3 regions of the Streptomyces sp. NPDC057445 genome follow, and region 3 is predicted to be linked to each of the others. Evidence: riboswitches for the same ligand, from Rfam matches in the RefSeq annotation. Region 3 holds a riboswitch; each other region holds the start of a gene.
The links. A riboswitch is a leader RNA that binds a small molecule or an ion and turns the genes downstream of it on or off. The one in region 3 is predicted to bind cyclic di-AMP.

Region 1: linked by a shared signal. The riboswitch ahead of ACFU5O_RS07010 (peptidoglycan DD-metalloendopeptidase family protein) and the one ahead of ACFU5O_RS29760 (transglycosylase family protein) in region 3 are both predicted to bind cyclic di-AMP.
Region 2: linked by a shared signal. The riboswitch ahead of ACFU5O_RS30950 (peptidoglycan DD-metalloendopeptidase family protein) and the one ahead of ACFU5O_RS29760 (transglycosylase family protein) in region 3 are both predicted to bind cyclic di-AMP.

Annotation. Positions count from the first base shown of each region.
Region 1 is NZ_JBHVDH010000002.1:480,227-484,742, forward strand. Features, by position in the region: gene ACFU5O_RS06990 (aspartate aminotransferase family protein) at 1-339, shown strand, start outside; gene ACFU5O_RS06995 (helix-turn-helix domain-containing protein) at 407-1,042, shown strand; gene ACFU5O_RS07000 (DUF6126 family protein) at 1,054-1,200, shown strand; gene ACFU5O_RS07005 (tyrosine-protein phosphatase) at 1,217-2,032, opposite strand; cyclic di-AMP (ydaO/yuaA leader) riboswitch at 2,710-2,866, shown strand; gene ACFU5O_RS07010 (peptidoglycan DD-metalloendopeptidase family protein) at 2,871-3,902, shown strand; gene ACFU5O_RS07015 (SGNH/GDSL hydrolase family protein) at 4,080-4,516, shown strand, end outside.
Region 2 is NZ_JBHVDH010000022.1:16,673-21,188, reverse strand. Features, by position in the region: tRNA gene ACFU5O_RS30960 (tRNA-Met) at 1-58, shown strand, start outside; gene ACFU5O_RS30955 (PP2C family protein-serine/threonine phosphatase) at 463-1,602, shown strand; cyclic di-AMP (ydaO/yuaA leader) riboswitch at 1,917-2,052, shown strand; gene ACFU5O_RS30950 (peptidoglycan DD-metalloendopeptidase family protein) at 2,064-3,116, shown strand; gene ACFU5O_RS30945 (PrsW family intramembrane metalloprotease) at 3,208-4,516, opposite strand, start outside.
Region 3 is NZ_JBHVDH010000020.1:36,988-41,503, reverse strand. Features, by position in the region: gene ACFU5O_RS29770 (septum formation initiator family protein) at 1-418, opposite strand, end outside; gene eno (phosphopyruvate hydratase) at 499-1,785, opposite strand; gene ACFU5O_RS29760 (transglycosylase family protein) at 2,103-2,774, opposite strand; cyclic di-AMP (ydaO/yuaA leader) riboswitch at 2,778-2,945, opposite strand; gene ACFU5O_RS29755 (transglycosylase family protein) at 3,204-4,142, opposite strand; gene ACFU5O_RS29750 (cytochrome P450) at 4,272-4,516, opposite strand, start outside.

The sequences.
Region 1 (4,516 bases), on a different contig from region 3:
CAGGACGTCCGCGGGCGCGGGCTGATGATCGGCATCGAGTTCGGCAGGCCGTCCTCCCTGAAGCTGCGCAGCCGGTGGACCGTGCTGCAGGCCGCTCGCAAGGGCCTCTTCGCGCAGATGGTGGTCGTGCCGCTGCTGCAGAAGCACCGGATCCTCACCCAGGTCTCCGGTGACCATCTGGAAGTGATCAAGCTGATCCCGCCGCTGATCATCGGCGAGGCCGAGGTCGAGCGCTTCGTCCAGGCCTTCACCGCGGTCATGGACGACGCGCACGGGGGAAGCGGCCTGATGTGGGACTTCGGCAGGACACTCGTCAAGCAGGCCGTGGCCAATCGCTGAGGCCCCTGTCCTTTGCCTCTGAGGCAAGTTACTTGCCTCAGAGGAAAGATTTTGGCCCAATAGCGGCATGAGCCTTTCTGCCGGACAGTCTTCCGGGCCGCACCGCCAGGAGCCCGCCGCGAAGGCGGTCGACGAACTGCCCGAGGTCGCGCCCCGGCTGCGTGAACTGCGCCGTCGACAGGGCCTCACCCTTGAGGCCGCGGCGCAGCGCGCCGGTCTGTCGCCTGCCCATCTCTCCCGGCTGGAGACCGGCAACCGGCAGCCGTCGCTGCCCATGCTGCTCACCCTCGCCAGGATCTACGGTACGACGGTCGGGGAGCTGCTCGGCGAGCTGCATCCGGAACGCGACGCGATCATTCGCGGCGACCGGACGGGCCACGCAGCCGCCGACGGCTGGACCTACCAGCAGGCCGGTGGCCGTGGGCGCGCCATGCAGGCCCTGCGGGTCCGGGTGCCCCACGGGGCCGGGGGCCAGGGGGACCTGGTGAGGGTCCATCCCGGCGAGGAGTGGCTGTACGTACTCGAAGGCCGGCTGCGGCTCGGCCTGGGCGAGACAGTGCACGAACTCGAACCCGGGGACAGCGCCCACTTCGACTCGCTGACGCCGCACCGTATCGCCGCGGTCGCACCGGGTGGGGTCGAGCTGCTCTTCGTCCACACCCTGCTGCAGAGCCCCGACCCGCACGCCCACCCGCACGCTTGAGGAGACTGGCCATGCCGAAGAAGCCGTCATCGAAGAACGACGCGAACCAGGAGCAGACGTTTCCCGTCGGACTGATCGTCCGGCTGTTCGCCTATCTGGTCGCGGGCCACCTGTTCGCGGCCTTCCTCTACCTGCTGTTCACCGTCGGAGGCAGCTGACCGGCGGCTGCGGGGCTCAGACCGAGCCGTCCAGCAGCCGCTCGCGCAGCCGCTCGCGTGTCTCGGACGAGACGCCGAGTCCCTCGGAGAGGTAGCGCTCGGTGCTGCCCCAGGTCTCCTCGATGGTGGCGAACGCCGCCGCGAGGTACTCGGACCGGGCGTCGAAGAGCGGGCTCAGCAGCTCCATGACCTCCGGAGACATCCCCGCGGGGGAGGAGTCGCTGCGGCGCACCTTGTAGCGCCGGTGCGGGTCGTTCGACTTCAGGTAGTCGGCCTCGATGGCATCCCGCTCCACCCCCACCGCGAGCAGCGAGATGGCGATCGAGAGACCCGCGCGGTCCTTGCCGGCCGCACAGTGCATCAGCGCCGGAACGCTGTCCTCCGCCAGCGCGTGCAGGACCCGGCTGTGCTCGGCCGTGCGGTGTTTGATCATCACCCGGTACGAGGCGGACATGCGGCCGGCCGCCTTGCCGTCGGCGAGGATCGACTTCAGCTGGTCGAGGTTGCCGTCGCGGACCATCCCCCAGAACTCCGCGCCGTCGGCGGGATCACTGAGCGGGATGTTCACGTTCCGCACCCCGGGCAGCTCGACGTCCGGGCCCTCCAGCCCGTGGTCGGCGGCATTGCGGAAGTCGAAGATCGTGTGGAGCCCGAGCGACGCGAGGAAGGCGGCGTCGCTGTCGGTGGCGTGCGCGAGGTGACCGCTGCGGAAGAGCCGGCCGTACCGCACCTGGCGCCCGTCCACCGTCGGCAGTCCGCCGACGTCCCGGAAGTTGCGCACGCCGGAGAGCTCAGGTTCGGTCGAGGGGACCTGGGGCAGCTGCTGCGTCACGGGGACTCCTCCGTGTCTGCGGTCGGCACTGCTCGCCGACAGTGGCGCGATCCTGACCATACGACATTGATTCCTCAGGCAATCATCTCGGTTCCTGCGGCTCTGGGAGCGCGGTCGGTGGGGGCGTATCCGGGTTCTGTCCGGCAGGGGAGCCGCTGTGCACGCTGCTCCGGGCTGTGGCCGCCCTTCCCTGGTCCCGTTCACGCTCTTGCGCTCGACCTCCATCACCGGCTGCGGGACGACTCCGCTGCGACCTTGCTGCTGCATCACGGAACGGACACGGAGCTCCGGGGTGATCTCGACGCGGTGGTGCCTGGCTGCGGCGACGGAATGTGTGATCGCTGCGTTCCATCCGCGAAGTTAGAGATTGTCGGCATGAGTCTCTAATGGCCCTTCTGTCCGTATTGACTGTTTTCGCATAACGCGCCCCGGTAACAAGGGAGATGGCCTCCGCGCAGTGAGCGGGATCATATTCGTGACGTTCTGTTGCCGTGTGCCGCGGTCAATTCCCCTTGTCCGTAAGGACATCGAAGATCCCGAATCCACGGAGTGTGACCGGAAATTCCGTGTTGATATCGGGCGGGCGAATGCCGACCGAATGAGGTGGCTTGTTCCCCTCGGTCCGGCTCGCTTACGGTCACCGCAATCCGGTCGGATCGCCCAATCCTGCCGCCGTCCGGAATATCGCACCCATCCACGTGTGGCAGGAGCGGGGGACCCAGGTAAGTCCGCCGGCCGGGAGTACCGGACGGCTAGGGGTGAAGTCGCGCATGCGCGGCCGGGCATCTCCAGCCCGAACCCGACAGCTCACCTCGCAGGCGCCGGAGAGGAATTCGCCATGCCCGGAAAGGGTAAGCACCGCCGTCCGAGGACCAGCCCGTTCACGCGCGGATTCGTCGCCGCCGGTACGGGTGGCGCCGCCATCGCACTCCCGCTCATCGGCACCGCCGGTGCGCACGCTGTGGAGAAGTCCGCTCCCGCCGTGACCTCCGGTCATGTCGCCTCCGTCGCCCAGGGGGCCGTCGCCCCGCAGACGCCCAAGGCTCCGAAGGCGCCCAAGAGCTACACGGTCGTCGCCGGTGACTACCTCTCGAAGATCGCGGCCGAGCAGGACCTCGACGGCGGTTGGAAGAAGCTGTATGCCGACAATCGCGAGGCCGTCGGTGAGAACCCGTCACTGATCCACCCGGGGCTCAAGCTCACGATCGGCGGCAAGCCCGAGTCGAAGGCCCCGGCGGAGCGCAAGGCCGCTGCTCCGGCGAAGAAGGCCGCTGCTCCGGCCAAGGAGGCCGCTGCTCCGGCCAAGGAGGAGCGTTCGTCCCGCTCGGCCGAGCGTGCTGCGGCCGCCGCCGGGCCCGCCGCCTCCCGTCCCGGCTCGGGTGCGGCTGCTGCCCCCGCCCCCGCCGCGGCCCCGGCCGCAGCTCCCGCCGCGCCGGCCGCAGCTCCCGCCGCGCCGAGCAAGGTCACCGACTACACCGCTCCGGTCACCGGCAGCATCAGCACCGCCTACAGAACCCCCGGTGCCATGTGGTCCAGTGGTTACCACACCGGTCTCGACTTCATCGCCTCCGTCGGTACCTCGGTCAAGTCCGTGGGCCCGGGCACCGTGGTCTCGGCCGGATGGGCCGGCGCCTACGGCAACCAGGTCGTCATCCAGCACACCGACGGCACCTACTCGCAGTACGCCCACCTTTCCTCGCTCTCGATCTCGTCCGGCCAGAGCGTTCGCGGCGGCGAGCAGATCGGCCTCTCCGGCTCCACCGGCAACTCCACCGGCCCGCACCTGCACTTCGAGATCCGCACCGGACCGGGCTACGGCTCGGACATCGACCCGCTGGCCTATCTCCGGCAGCACGGCGTGTCGATCTGAAGCTGACGTAACGTCAGTGACGTCCGCCGCCCCTTTTCCTGACGGAGGGGGTGGCGGACGTCTGTGTTCCGCCGTATTCCCACTTTGCGAGAACCTGACCAGGTGGTCTATGTCACGCCACGTCAACCCCTCCCTACGGTGGCGTAGGTCACTTCACCCGGTGAATGATGTCTCGACGTGGCAGACGATTCGAGATCAAGAGCACATGGCGCATTCGGGTCGTACGCGGCGATCGGTGACAGCTTCACCGAGGGCGTCGGAGACCCTGGACCAGAGGGACAGTTCGTGGGCTGGGCGGACCGCCTTGCGGTCCTTCTCGACGACCGTGTACCGGAGCACACGTTCCGTTACGCCAATCTCGCCGTACGCGGACGACTCCTCGACCAGATCGTGGAGGAGCAGGTCCCGCGGGCGAAGGAACTCGCACCCGACCTGGTGACGTTCTGCGCGGGAGGCAACGACATCATCCGTCCCGGCACCGACCCGGACGATGTCGCCGAGCGCTTCGAACGAGCCGTCGCCGACCTTGCCGGTGCCGTCGGCACCGTCATGGTGACGACCGGCTTCGACACCCGGGGCGTGCCCGTGCTCCGTCATCTGCGCGGCAAGATCGC
Region 2 (4,516 bases), on a different contig from region 3:
TCGGTAGCTCGCTGGGCTCATAACCCAGAGGTCGCAGGTTCAAATCCTGTCCCCGCTACTGAACGCCGAGGGCCCGGATCCATCAGGATCCGGGCCCTCGGCGCTTTTCGTGTGCCCCGGCCCCGTTCCGGAGGCGGATGGCACGTCCCCCTTGGACCTTTACGTACCCGCCGGTCCGTAACTGCCGTGCTCGCCGGTCCGTACCTGCCGCGCCTCGCGGGCGCCTTCGCCGTCCCTGGGCGCGCCGGCCGTACCTGCTGGCCCGTACCTGCCGGCCGTACCTGCCGTCCCGTGGCGCGGTCGCCAGGAGGGCCCCTGGTGAACCGCGGCCCCGCGCCGCCGGACGTACGCTCGTGGATAGCCCGGTTGGCCGACGGCGACTCGCCGCGCGGCGCGGCTCCGGCCAGCCTGGGTGGGGACGGGTACCGTCCGCAGCCGTGTGGACCGGGCAGGAGACCACTGGTGGCGCAGAAAGAAGGCGACGACGGGCCACGGCGCAACGGCGGCCGTCGGCTGGCCCTGCTGCTGCCCTGGCTGGTGATGGTCATCGGCGTGGTCTTCGATCTGGTCACCCCGGAGGCCTACCGGGCTTCGCCGTTCTTCGCCGCCGCACCGCTGCTGGCGGCCCCGTTCTTCTCCTGGCGCGGCACTCTGCTCAGCGCGGTCGCCAGTGTCGCCCTCGTGATCGGCCTGCATGTCTACAACGGCACCCTGGGGCAGGTGCCGGCGACGACCGAGGTGCTGACCGTGCTCACGGTCTCCGGCCTCGCCCTCTACATCAACAGCGTTCTGCGCCGCAGCGGCGAGCGCCTCGCCTCCGCGCGTGTCATCGCGGAGGCCGCCCAGCGGGCCGTGCTGCCCACGCCCGACGAGCGCATCGGTGGGCTGCACATCGCCGCCCGGTACGAGGCGGCGCAGGAGGACGCGTTCATCGGAGGGGACCTGTTCGCGGTGGAGGACACCCCGCACGGCGTGAGGCTGGTGGTCGGGGACGTACGGGGGAAGGGGCTGGGCGCGGTCGAGACGGTGGCGGTGCTGCTCGGGGCGTTCCGGGAGGCGGCGGAGCAGGAAACCTCGCTGGAGCGGGTCGCGCGGCGCCTGGAGCGTGCGCTCGCGCGGGACACGCGCCGTTCCGGGCTCGACGCGGTCGAGGGGTTCACCACCGCCGTGCTCGCCGAGATCCCGCACGGGGAGGGACATGTGCGGGTGGTCAACCGCGGCCATCCTTCGCCCCTCGTGCTGTACGCCGACGGGGGCCTCGACACGCTGGATCCGAGCCGGAACGCGCTGCCGCTCGGCATGGGCGATCTGGGTCACTGGCCGGATCACGCGGACGACGTGCCGTTCCCGTCCGGGGCGACACTGCTGCTCTACACGGACGGCGTGACCGAAGCGCGCGACACGCACGGAGCCTTCTACGATCCGCGCGCAAGGCTGGACGGCCGGATCTTTCCCGGCCCGGAGGAGCTGCTGGACGCGCTCGTCGAGGATGTGCGACGGCATACGGGCGGCGCGGCGACGGACGACATGGCGCTGCTCGCGGTCAGCCGGCCCGGGGCGCGGCAGCCGCAGCGGCGCCGCACGATGCCGGTGGTCCCCTGAGGGTCGCCGCACGAGGCCGGGCGTTGCCCCACGAAGGCGTGCGCAGCCGTACGAGGGAGGTGACGATGCCCCGGAGCTCGGCATTGCGACGGAACGTAATTGAAAGGCAGCCCTCCGCATAACATATGACGCACCGTCAGGGCAGGGGTGTCCTGTGAGTAGGCGTCAACTCGCCCGATTCCTTCCATTTCTGACTGTTAAGTCCTGCCATGGAACCGTTAATGATCAGCCAGAACAGCTTGGAATACGGCCCCCGCGTCTATTAACGTTCGATAACGCAGCGCGGTCGTCCCAGCCGTCGCAAGAGACGGCACCGTGCGCATGCGCCGAATCCCGCAAGGGAACCGGGGAACCACCAATTGGGGTGAATCGGGCACTTCGTGGTGCTCGTAGGAGACCTTCCTGCTCCGAACCCGTCAGCTAACCCGGTAGGCGAGAAGGAAGGAAAGGAGAACGCCTCCGTGGCGTCCAACGAGCCTGCCCTCCAAGAACCCCCCACCACCGAGTGGGTCCCTACCGCAGAGTGGGCCCCGGCCACCGGGGCGGAGGAATGGAACCCGACCGAGGAGACCGTCCGCCCGGTCCGTGGCAGGCACCGCGTCGTCAAGCAGCGCAACGGACTCGCCCGGAGCTCCACCGTTCTCGGAGTCGGCGTCATCGCCGCGGTCGGCGCCGGAGGCATAGCCACCGCGCAGGACAAGCCGGCGGTCTCCATCTCCCTGCCCGACACCATCACGGACAACCTCCCGGACGCCCAGTCGCTGCCGGGCGTGGGCTCCCTGATGTCGGACGACTCCGACGAGCAGGACGGCAACCGGAACGACGCCCCGCTCACCGCGATGTCCGTGGCCGACACGGCCTCCGCCGCCGACACCCAGCAGGGCGGTGCGGGCGAGGCGCTGCGCGCACGGATCCTCCAGCAGGCCGAGCAGCAGCAGGCCGAGGCCGACAACGAGGCGAAGGCGGCCGTCGAGAAGGCCGCCGCAGAGAAGGCCGCGGCCGAGGCGAGAGCGCAGCAGACGGCGGCCGAGGCCAAGGCCGCGAAGGAGAAGCAGCAGGCCGAGGAGGAGGCGGAGCGCAAGGCGGAGGCCGAGCGGCTCGCCAAGCTCGCCGCGAGCTACTCCCTGCCGACGTCCTCGTACACGCTCACCTCGACGTTCGGCGAGGCCGGCTCCATGTGGTCCTCCGGCTACCACACCGGCCTCGACTTCGCCGCCCCCACCGGTACGCCCGCGAAGGCCGTGCACGGAGGGACCGTCAAGTCCGCGGGCTGGTCGGGAGCGTACGGATACCGCATCGTGCTGGAGCTCGAGGACGGCAGCGAGGTCTGGTACTGCCACCTGTCGTCGATGACCGTCGGCGCGGGGCAGTCGGTCTCGACGGGCGAGACGATCGGGCGCGTGGGCGCGACCGGTAACGTCACCGGCCCGCATCTGCACCTGGAGGTGCACACGCCCGGCGGTGCCGGGGTGGACCCGGCGGCGTGGCTGCGGGGCAAGGGCCTCACCGTCTGATTCCTCGTGTCCCGGTCGTACGCACGGCACCAGGTCGTGCGTACGGCTCCGGACCCCGCGAGTCCGGGCCGGGAGTCCAGGTCCGGGCCCGCTATCCCCGGTACGGGTTGTACCCCCCGTAGTCCAGATAGGGCGGCGGCGCCCACACCCGGCCCGTCGCCCTCGCCGCGTGTGCCAGCGCGGGCGAAGCGACGTGCTTGCGCTGCCAGAGGTGGTGCAGCAGCTCCTGCTCGCGTGCCACGAAGTCCGGTCCTGCCGTGCCCCGGTGGGCGCGGTGGCGGAGGAAGGCAAGAGAGGTCGCGAAGGCCTCGTACTCGGAGACCGCACGGGCAGCAGCAGGGCCGTGGGTGCGGCCGGCCGTGTCGCGGGCCACGGTGCGCGCCCGCATCGAGGAGAGGGCGAGCGGTTCGGTGGGGGAGAGCCAGCCGGCCGCCGCGTACGCGGGGAGCTGGGTGGCGACCGTACGCAGCTCTCGCTGCCGGTTCCAGATCGCCAGCCAGGTCAGCAGCCCGAAGGCCGGGACCATGACGGCCACGTACACCGCGTAGAAGCCCCAGGGGCCGAACACCCCCGAGCCGTTCCACAGCGCGTGTATGCCCATCGCGAGCGCGAGGCCGAGCAGCGGCAGCACCGTCCTGCGCAGCCTCCGCCGCCGGGCGGTGACCGCAGCGAGGCCGAAGCCGATGCCCGTCATCACGGTGAACAGCGGATGCGCGAACGGGGACATGACGATCCGCACGAAGAAGGTCGCTGCGGTGACGGACGAGAGGCCGGAATGGCCGAACTCCTGGTCCTCCCCGAACGCGCTGCCGAGATAGAGGATGTTCTCGGTGAAGGCGAAGCCGGTGGCCGTGAAGCCGGCCACGACGACGCCGTCGACGATCCCGGTGAAGTCCTGGCGCCGGAAGACGAAGATGAGGAGGACGGCGGCTGCCTTGGCGCTCTCCTCGACGACCGGTGCGATGACCGTGGCGCCGATCGTGTCCGCCGATGCCGGATCGGCCGTCGCGGTCGCTATCCACTGGGTCGCGAACGAGTTCGCGATGATGGCGACGAGCGCGGCGGCGCAGGCACCCCAGGCGAAGGCGAAGACGAGGTTGCGCCAGGGGCCGGGTTCGACGCGGTCCAGCCAGCGGAACGCCGCCAGCAGCAGGGGCACGGGAAGCAGGGCGAGGCCGAGGCCCACGAGCAGGCCCTCTGTGCCGGTCTGCTCACGCACCAGCGCCAGGATGACCAGTCCCGAGAGGGCGAGCAGGGTGATCACCGTCCAGGCGCGCAGGGCCCTGCCGTGCCGGAAGGCGCGGCGCGGCTTGTAGCGCCAGCGCCCACGGTCCGGTACGGCGTCGAACCGCGGCTGTTCGTCGCACACCGGGACGGCGGGGTGGGGCGCCGCCGGAGGC
Region 3 (4,516 bases):
GGCCGACGCCGCCCTCCTCGCTGCGGGACTGCTCACCGGCCTTGGGACCGACCATGGTGTAGGCGGTCTCGCCCGGCCGGACCATGTGCAGGTGCTCACGGGCCAGCCGCATGACGTACGCGTCGTCCTGGAGGCGCGCCTTCTCGTCACGCAGGCGCTCCACGCGCGCACGAGCGGCTTCGGCGAGCCGCCTCTGCTCGGCGACGTCGTTGCGCTGCGACACATACTGACGCGTCGGGTACGCGAGCGCGACGATCATCGAGCAGACCACCAGCGCGAGGAAGGCCGCCCGGCCGGTCAGCCTGGAGCGCCGGGCCTGGCGGCGCGTCTGCGAGCGGTAGACGCGGGCGGCGGTCTGCTCGCCGAGCAGCCGCAGTCTGGTCGCGGTCGAGAACCGGTCGCGGTCCTTGCCGGCCATGGTCCCGCCTCCCCTTTGTTACGCGCGTACGTCCCCGCACACGGTACGGGACCGGGTGCGGGGACGTACGGAGGCAGGTGTCAGCCCTTGAACCGCGGGAACGCAGAGCGGCCCGCGTAGACCGCCGCGTCGTCGAGGATCTCCTCGATGCGCAGCAGCTGGTTGTACTTGGCGACGCGCTCGGAGCGGGCCGGGGCACCGGTCTTGATCTGGCCGCAGTTGGTGGCGACGGCCAGGTCGGCGATCGTGACGTCCTCCGTCTCACCGGAGCGGTGGGACATCATGCACTTGAAGCCGTTGCGCTGGGCCAGCTCCACGGCGTCCAGGGTCTCGGTCAGCGAACCGATCTGGTTGACCTTGACCAGCAGGGCGTTCGCCGCACCGTCCTCGATGCCGCGGGCGAGGCGCTCGGGGTTGGTGACGAACAGGTCGTCGCCGACCAGCTGCACCTTGGCGCCGAGCCTGTCGGTGATGACCTTCCAGCCGGCCCAGTCGTCCTCGAACAGCGGGTCCTCGATGGAGACGAGCGGGTACGCGGAGACGAGCTCCTCGTAGTACTCGGTCATCTCGGCGGCGGAGCGCTCCTTGCCCTCGAAGACGTACTTGCCGTCCTTGTAGAACTCGGAGGCGGCGACGTCGAGCGCGAGGGCGATGTCCTTGCCGGGCGCGAAACCGGCCTGCCGGACGGCCTCGAGGATCAGGTCGAGGGCCTCGCGGTTGGAGTCCAGGTTCGGGGCGAAGCCGCCCTCGTCACCGAGACCCGTGGACAGACCGCGCTCCTTCAGGACCTTCTTGAGGGTGTGGTAGACCTCGGTGCCCCAGCGCAGCGCCTCGGAGAAGGACTCCGCGCCGATCGGGGCGATCATGAACTCCTGGATGTCCACATTGGAGTCGGCGTGCGAGCCGCCGTTCAGGATGTTCATCATCGGCACCGGCAGCAGGTGCGCGTTCGGGCCGCCCAGGTAGCGGAAGAGAGGGAGGTCGGCGGCCTCGGAAGCCGCGTGGGCGACGGCCAGGGACACACCGAGGATGGCGTTGGCACCGAGGGACGCCTTGTTGTCGGTGGCGTCCAGGTCGAACATCGCCTGGTCGATCAGACGCTGCTCGGTGGCGTCGTAACCGACGAGCTCCGGGCCGATCTGCTCGATGACGGCGAGTACCGCCTTCTCGACACCCTTGCCGTGGTAGCGGTTCGGGTCTCCGTCACGGAGCTCAATGGCCTCGAACGCACCGGTGGAGGCACCGGAGGGAACAGCAGCACGGCCGGTGCTGCCGTCGTCGAGGCCGACCTCGACCTCGACCGTGGGGTTGCCTCGGGAGTCCAGGATTTCCCGGGCTACGACGACGTCGATGGACGGCACGAGCATCTCCTTCTGGGATGTGACGCTAAATGTGACGCAAGCGGTGCAGGGCCGCTTCGGCCTTGCGGCATGAGCCTAACCGGCTCGGGGGCATCAGCCGGCCGGTGCCCGCCCCGTGGGACGAAAAAGGGAATCAAACAGACAGAAACCCCGGCCCGGCGCGTACGGGGGAAGGCGCGCCAGGCCGGGGGGCTGAGGGGGACGGGGGTGCGTCGTCCGGTGGTCCGCCGGGTCCACCGGACGACGTGATCCCCCGGGGACCACGAAGGTCCCCGGTCCGGGGCGGGGAGTCCCCGGTGTCGGGGGCCCCGGAGCAGGGTGGGTCAGCTCAGGTGGAGGAGCTGGCCGGGGTGGATGACGTCCGCGTCGTCGAGGATGTCCTTGTTCAGGTCGAAGAGCTTCTTCCAGCCGCCTTCGACCTTCTTCGCCTCGGCGATCTTGCTGAGGGTGTCGCCGGCCTTGACCTTGTACTCCCCGTCGCCCTTCTTGACCGGGGCGGCCGGGCGCTCGGAGCGGGTGGTCGGGGCCTCGGCGCGCTTCGGGGCCGGGGCGGGGGTCTCGGCCTTGGGGGCGGCGGGCTTCGGGGCGGCCTCGGCGGCGCCACCGGTGAACGGGGCGTTGGACAGGCCCACGCCACAGTGCGGCCATGCGCCCTTGCCCTGGCCGGCGAGGACCTTCTCGGCGACCTGGATCTGCTGGGCCTTGGTGGCCTGGTCCGCGCTGCCGGCGTATGCCGTGCCGCCGTACGCGGCCCAGGTGGAGGCCGAGAACTGCAGGCCGCCGTAGAACCCGTTGCCGGTGTTGATGGACCAGTTGCCGCCCGACTCGCACTGGGCGACGGCGTCCCACTCGGAGGCGGTCGCGGCGGACGCGGTGCCGGAGGCCATGAGCGGCGCGGCGATGGCGGCACCGGTGACACCGGCGAAGGTGGCGATACGGGCGGTCCGCCCGAGGGCGGTCTGGCGGCGGTGCTTGCCCTTGCCTGAAAGCAGCATGAAGTATCCCCTCACCGACGCCTACGAGGTGAGCTGTCGGGTTCGGGCCAAGTGAGTTGCCCGGCCGCGCAGACCATGCGCGCGGCTCCACCCCAAGCCGTGCCCTCCCTCAACGGGCGGGTACGGCACTTACCTTGGGTCCCCCGCTCCTGCCTACGGCGCATGATGCGTCGACTGTTCCCTGCGACCGACGGCAGGATTCGGCGTGACGGTCGACGGGGCCCGCGATGGCGAGCGTTCAGACCGTAAACACACGTCTCCCCGATGTTCAAAGACGAACATCGGGGAGAAAACGCCCATACCCGTCACGGACGGATGTCCGTTTTCGCAGGTGAGAGGCGGGATGGCCCTACTTGGCGGGCATGAGGCGCCAGTTGACCGGAAGAGACCCATGTCTCACTTGCACAGAAACGGACATAAGCGCCCTAACTACTTCTTCAACTGCTCCTGATCCAGGCCCAGATCGAGGCTCTGGCCAGGGAGGATGAGGTCGGCGTCAGAACCGACGACATCCTCGTTCGCCTCATAGAGCGCGGGCCAGCCGCCGGGGACCTCGTTGGCGTCCGCGATCGCCCAGAGGTTGTCGCCGGGCCGGACGGTGTACTCACCCGGCGTTGCGGCGACGTCTCGTGCCGATCCGTCACCTCGTGAGGCATGGCGCCCGGAATCACGCTCACTGTCAGAACTGCCCGAATTGCCCGGCTCGTCCTCATCGGTGGCCGCGGTACCGCGGTGCTTGCCGGCACCGGAGTCGGCGCCCTCGGCGGGATCGGCGCCCTCGGCGGACTCGGGCGCGCTCGGCTCCTGCCGCGAGCCGGCGGGCTCGGACGTCTCGGGCGACGCCGAGGAGTCCGTGGAAGGCTTCGACGACTCCGGCGAGGCGGAGGCCGAGGGGTCCGTCACGACGGAGTCCCTGCCGTCACCGAACGACGGCGGGTCGACCTCCTCCTGGACGCCGAGCGTCACACCCGGATCGACCTGGGCCTTGGCCCCGCCGGTCGTGAGCCCCGTGATCGCGGCGCAGCTCGCCCATGCGGAAGGACCCTGGGCGGCGAGGACCTTCTCCGCGACGGCGATCTGCTGCGAGCGGCTGGCGAGGTCGGGGCGCGGCGCGTAGGTCGTGCCGCCGAACTCGTCCCACTGCTCCTGCGACAGTTGCAGCCCGCCGTAGTAGCCGTTGTCGAGGTCGGCACTCCACATGCCGCCGCTCTCGCAGTCCGCGACCCGGTCCCATGTGGTGGTGTCGGCGGCCGAAGCGGAACCCGCGCCGAGCAGCGGGATCGCGATGGCCGACCCGGTCACGCCTGCCGCGACGATGAGGGCGGGAGCCTGACGGGGGCGGCGGTGTCGACCGTTCCCGGAGAGCATGCGGTGGCCTTTCGTGTGACGACAGGGGACCGAAGGGTCCCGAGTTGACGGTGAACGTAGCCGCATTCGAACGCGCATCACAAGTCGATGCAGCGGAGATCACGTGAAAGTCACGTTACTGACGCGTCGTCAGTTTTCTTGAGGAGTGAACTCAACGGGCAGAGTGCGCAATCCGCGCATAATGAGCCCCCCACGCCACCGCAAATCGGAAGGATCCGTCGCAAGTCGCAAGTCGGGCAAGCGGGTCAGCAGAGTCGCGAGCGCGGTCTGTCCCTCCAGCCGCGCCAGCGGCGCACCGAGGCAGTAGTGGATGCCGTGCCCGTACCCGAGATGCGGATTGTCCCGGCGGGCGAGATCGAGGACGTCCGCGTCGG